Regions from separate parts of the Paenibacillus yanchengensis genome, predicted to be linked through region 2. Evidence: predicted binding sites of a transcription regulator. Region 2 holds the regulator's gene; the other holds the start of a gene.
The links. The regulator LexA, encoded in region 2, represses DNA repair genes until DNA is damaged. The targets are predictions, from matches to a motif close to CGAACATATGTTCG.
Positions count from the first base shown of each region.

Region 1: ACFSTH_RS10425 (DNA polymerase IV) is a predicted target of LexA. The motif match lies at 1,577-1,590, and genes of this name have one in related genera.

Region 1 covers NZ_JBHUMH010000021.1:101,563-104,780, forward strand. Annotated here, with positions in the region: gene cimA (citramalate synthase) at 1-1,411, opposite strand, end outside; gene ACFSTH_RS10425 (DNA polymerase IV) at 1,617-2,924, shown strand; gene ACFSTH_RS10430 (ferredoxin) at 2,964-3,206, shown strand.
Region 2 covers NZ_JBHUMH010000060.1:6,025-9,242, reverse strand. Annotated here, with positions in the region: gene phnW (2-aminoethylphosphonate--pyruvate transaminase) at 1-239, shown strand, start outside; gene ACFSTH_RS16885 (LysM peptidoglycan-binding domain-containing protein) at 351-734, opposite strand; gene lexA (transcriptional repressor LexA) at 895-1,518, shown strand; gene ACFSTH_RS16875 (hypothetical protein) at 1,841-1,990, opposite strand; gene ACFSTH_RS16870 (M50 family metallopeptidase) at 2,239-2,931, opposite strand.

The DNA.
Region 1 (3,218 bases), on a different contig from region 2:
CCTTCTCGTCAATGACACGTACTTTGTAATCGGATAAATGAATTTTTTCGATGTTAGGATAGAACTGAACTAAAGCTTTGCGTAGAGCATTGTCCAGTGCGTTCACCGGTCCATTACCTTCTGCTGCGGTGTACACTTGTTGTCCATCGATATTGATTTTGACAATCGCTTCGGAAATCATACTGCCATTTGTTTTCTCGATATGCATTTTAACAGATTCAATTGTAAACAATGTTTTTACTTCTTCAAACGCTTCTCGTAGCAATAACTCTAGTGAAGCATCAGCACCTTCAAATTGATACCCTTGATGTTCCAAATCTTTTATTTTTTCGATAATAGTTTTCGTTTTTTCATTGTTCGTATTAATATCTAATCCCATTTCTACTGCTTTGGAAATAATGTTGCTTTGCCCTGCTAGCTCGGAAACTAATATTCGTTGTTTATTGCCGACTAACTCTGGAGCAATATGTTCATATGTTTTTGCATCTTTTAAAATAGCTGAGACGTGAATACCACCTTTGTGCGCAAAGGCAGCGTTGCCAACATAAGGTTGTCCCACTGGCATATGAACATTAGCAATTTCACTAATATAACGAGCGGTACTAGTTAAAGCAGCTAAATTATTTTCAGGCAGACAGTTGTAGTTCATTTTTAATTGCAAGTTTGGAATAATCGAACAAAGATTGGCATTACCACAACGTTCTCCATAGCCATTAATCGTTCCTTGTACTTGTCTAGCCCCTGCTTTGATCGCAGCAAGTGTATTGGCGACTGCTAGTTCACAATCATTATGCGTATGAATACCGATAGGCACATGTAGCTGTTCTTTTACATAGGTAACAATTTCTTGAATTTCGTCAGGCAATGTTCCACCGTTCGTATCACAAAGTACTAGCCAGTTAGCGCCAGCGTCTTGTGCTTTACGTAGTGCAGCGAGTGCATAATCTTGATTATTTTTAAATCCGTCAAAAAAGTGTTCCGCATCATACATCGCTTCAATTTCATGTTGTTTTAGAAAAGCAATCGAGTCATAGATCATCGCCAAATTTTCTTCCAGTGTTGTTTGCAAGGCGGTATGTACATGAAAATCCCATGATTTCCCGACTAATGTAGCAGCTTGCACTCCGGAAGTGACGATTTTGAGTAGATTAGCATCGGTTTCTGCATTACTATTTTTGCGACGTGTACTGCCAAAAGCAGTAATTTTAGCATTTAAGTTATAATCTTTAATTCGTTGAAAAAATTCAATATCTTTACTATTGCTACCTGGATTGCCGCCTTCAATATAGTGAACTCCCAAAGCATCCAGTTTGAGAGCTATTTTTAGTTTGTCATCCGCTGATAGACTAATTCCTTCCCCTTGCGTACCATCACGCAAAGTAGTGTCCAAAATAAAGATGTTATCATTCATCATTATAAAACCTCCTTCACTATACCTACAGCACAAATAATTTCTTATTATATCACTTTGCACGAGTAAAGTAGAGTGATAATCGTAAGTTAGTCATGAAAAAGTAACCATTACGTTAATATTTTTAAATATAGCTATCGATAAAGCAAAATATATGGTAAAAATAGAATGTATGTTTGGTAATTTGAAAAGGGGTGAAGTCGTCATGAGCGAACCTAAAAAGCCAAGCCGTCACGTTGAATCGATGTATCCAGAAAAAGGTCGAGTAATTATCCATTTGGATATGAATGCTTTCTATTGTTCAGTTCATGCGGCTGAAGAGCCGGGCAAGTATGCAGGGAAAGCAACGGCTGTATCTGGTAGTGTAGAAGCTCGCAAAGGTATTATCGTTACATGTTCTTATGAAGCAAGAGCTTTGGGAATTAAGACGGGGATGAATGTTCGTCAAGCTTTAAAAATCTATCCTTCATTAATACTAATTGCTCCAGATTTTAATTTGTATCGTCAGTATGCTCGTGGGTTTATGCACATAGCTGAACAATATACTCCACTTGTCGAACGAGTATCTATTGATGAATGCTATTTAGATATTACTGGCTCCAAAATATTCGGTACGCCACTCGATATTGCTACTGAATTGCAGCAAAGAATCCATGAGGAATGGTCATTACCATGTTCAATAGGATTAGCGCCTAATAAGTTACTAGCAAAAATGGCATCGGATATGAAAAAACCGAATGGAATAACTGTTCTTCGATTGCGAGACGTTCCACGTATATTATGGCCTAAACCATGTCGTGAATTATTTGGTGTTGGCTCTAAAACAGCGATGAAATTAGCTAAGATGAATATTATGACGATCGAGCAGTTAGCTAAGACGGATGAACAATTACTGATTAAACAATTTGGAGTAATGGGCAGTTGGTTAAAATCTGCTGCTTATGGCATTGATCATACAGAAGTAACCAATCAACAAGAGCCGAACAAATCTATAGGGCATACGACAACGTTACCAGCAGATGTAACAAAACGGACACAGGTGCATCGCATATTACTAAATCTGGCTGATCAAACGGGTAGACGGCTTCGTAAACAACAATTATTTGCATCTACTGTTCAAGTTACCATTAGAAAACCGGACATGTCGACGATTACCCGTTCACAAACGTTATCTACAGCAACAGAAGACACTTTTACAATCTATCATCAAGCTTGTCAGTTGTTGGATCGTAATTGGCAAGAAGGAGATCCCATCCGATTACTTGGTGTTACGCTGCAAAACTTAACTAGTGCATCGCATGCAGTAGAGCAATTAGATTTGTTTCAGTACGAAGAACAGCCCAAAAAACAAGCTTTAACCAAAGCGATGGACCAAATTCGTAACAAGTATGGCGAATCAGCTGTATTAACGGCTGGTATGTTAGGTGATGATCCGTCGACACTAATACGTAACAAAAGGATTCGTGGGACGTCCTTGCAAAAAGATGATAGTTTGTTATATATTGATGAGTGAAGCTAGTGCCATATGGTGTAAACTTGGGAGGGAAATAGTGTGGCGAAATATACTTGGGTGGAGAAGGACACATGTATTGCATGCGGAGCGTGCGGAGCGTCAGCACCCGATATATATGATTACGATGATGAGGGAGTAGCTGAAGTCGTATACAAGAACGATTGTAATCGCGGTAATACAGAAATTCCTGAAGAATTGCATGAAGATATGTACGATGCGCTCGATGGCTGTCCGACGGATTCCATAAAAATAGAAGATGAACCGTTTAATAAAGAAGGTTGATATAGAAAGTAT
Region 2 (3,218 bases):
TTACCGCTTATTTGCCAAGAGCTTTACAGTCACCGATCATTACAACTTTTATTTATCCAACACATATTTCATTTACGTTTCTAGGTTTTTATAATTTCCTAAAAAATAAAGGCTTTGTTATCTACCCAGGAAAATTATCCGATGTAGAAGTATTTAGAATTGGTAATATTGGCGACATCCATGCAAATGATATTATTGAGCTTTGTGTCGCGGTTGCCCAATATAAAGGACAAGAATAACGTCGATTACTAATCTTCAACAGCAAATATATATAGTAAAGTAATAGAGCGAACCTGTGCGATTGTTACAGTGCTTCGCTCTATTGTTTTATCTTCTGTTCCACAGAGTTGTCAGAATTTTGGAATAATAAGGCGTTGTCCAATTAAAATTTCGGATGATGTTAATAAATTACGATCTTTAATCTTATGGATTAGTTGCCTAACATCTTTATTATTTGGACCATATTGCTGCGCAATTGACCACAATGTATCGCCAGCAGTCGCAAATACGACATATTCACCAACCTGTGGTTGATCCGAATATTGATCAGAAGCATTAATTGTAACTAATACAGATATAGACAAAAACAATGTTAAAACGATAATATTTATAACCACTTTAGACTGTAGGCGAGTAAACTCCTTTATATAACGAACCTTATTCGAATACTTCCTAGATTCTTCTGTTCTATTATCACCATAAATCGACTTATATGAGCTTGTATGTATGTACATTTCGTCATCTCCCCAAACATTTGTTCTATTTCGATTGTAGCACGAACGCACGTTTGGTTCAAGATAAAAATAGAATGTTTGTTCGCAAGAACTTGTGTTTGTACGAACGGCGGTTCTATGTTATAATTTATGTTAATTATGAAGAATGGAGTTGATTGTCGTGACCAAAATTTCCAAACGACAGCTGGCGATTCTCGATTTCATCAAACAAGAAGTGAAAGATAAGGGCTACCCTCCTTCCGTCCGAGAAATTGCAGAAGCGGTTGGACTACTATCAAGCTCTACGGTTCACGGCCATCTGGATCGATTAGAGAAAAAAGGATTTATTCGCCGAGATCCAACTAAGCCACGTGCTATTGAAATACTTAATCAAGAATCAGATCAAGACACTTTTACACCACTACCTGTCGTAACAGTCCCAGTAGTTGGTAGGGTAACAGCCGGATTACCGATAACTGCAACAGAAAATATTGAAGATTATTTTCCATTACCTACTCATTTCGTAGGTGAACACACTGTATTTATTTTAAACGTTATTGGAGACAGTATGATTGAGAAAGGTATACATAATGGCGATTACGTTATTGTTCGCCAGCAACAAACCGCGAACAATGGAGAAGTTGTCGTTGCTATGACAGAGGAAGATGAAGCAACTGTTAAAACTTTCTATAAAGAAAAAGATCATATTCGTTTACAACCAGAGAACGAAACAATGCAGCCCATTCGGCTTCCGAATGTGACGATATTAGGAAAAGTCATCGGTTTATTTAGAGATTTGCAATAATACACAAACACCCAGTCAACTCCCCCCTATAGTGCATAACCTATACTATATCCGCAGGGCAGGGAGGTGAAGAACAATATGTCAGCATTCGGTGGTGCACACTCAAACACAGGTTCAATTCTTGTGCTTTTCATCCTCTTGGTAATTATTTCTTGCAGCTTTGTAGGCTTCGGCAAAAACAACTGCTGCTAATATCAGCTTAAGCTAAACTTGCCGCAACAAAATAGTCTGTAAGTGATATCAGGGACCACTCCTTAGTAGCATTCATTGCTGCATTGGAGATGGTCCCTTCACCCGTTTAAGAAAAGTTTTACAATATACTTTATTTATTATTTTTCGAAACAGCAATTGCAATATATAGTAGGAGTCCAAAAGCTGCTCCACCAAGTAAGATCAAACCAAACGTGCCTAAGAATAATGATAAGTATGCAATAGCCATCCCCAAGATCATAAACCCTAATATGTTTTTCAAGAGTCTCCTCCTAGATAATTAATTTCAATTGTACTATAGCTATATAGCATAAAAAACTGTAAGATACTTTTCAACTTACAGTTAAGTTATGGTCACTTTGTGTTAAAAAAGCTTCTTTTCACAGTCATAATTTTTTATTCCAATTTTCGAAACATATGAGATTTTGTAATTTTGACCCAATTGAAATGAAATCACGAAAAGTAAAGGAATACAGTGTAGAGTACCCTGTTTCACAATTAATTGACGTGTTACATTCCCAAACTTTCATCTATCGGTTCTGGTTCTTTACGAAACAGTAACATTGTAGAATGTTTGGCACACCACAAGGAAAATAACGTGAACAGTATTCCCCAAACGAAAGCTGGCACATGCGTATAATTGCTCAGATTTGTCGCATCACCTGCTATAGAAGGATATAAAAACGACATCGATAATATCGTAAAAGAGCTAAGTACCGACTCGACTAAACATATAAAAGCAATGAGCAAATAATAGCCGTTACGCAGCCAAGATGGAGCAAAAGCATAAACTAAAATCGTGACTGCAACAAATCCTCCACTCCACATCATGCCATAGTTATTTCGTACAAATAAAAGAAGTCCAATTAAAGCTAACGAAGCAATGACAATTAAACCGGCCTTTACTTTGCGATGAGCGAATAAAAAGAACAACAAAACTGCAAACATTGCTGAGCCTGTATAACCAGCCAATGAAATTGGAATCCCCTTCCACGCACTGGCGAAGGAAGTCAGTGTGACACCGCTCTGATCGCTGAATAGATAAATATACCTCACCTTTCCAGACAGTACTAAAGTAACCAATGCATGAGACAGCTCATGGATCAATGTATCCACATTACGGAAAAAGAAAGAAAACGGGGTTAATCGAGTCAGCATAGCCGTCACAATTAAGACCGCTGCCATTTTTAGCCATGCATACATGGGTATATATACCTCCTAAGTCAAACATTGTGGATTCATCTTATCACATCTTTCATCCTTTGACGATCCACTCTCACCGACATAAAGTAAATAAACTACTCTCTAAAAAAAGAAACAAGCAACTAATTAGAAATATAAATCTTCTGTATGAAGAAATAAAAAAACTATCTCCAGAACGGTTAAGGCAACTCAAGTTTTCTGTACATATTCATAGTGAAGAAAAAATACCATCTAAAGTTTTTAATGGAGTAATAATAACAACTTCACTACTTATAGCTTTAATGACT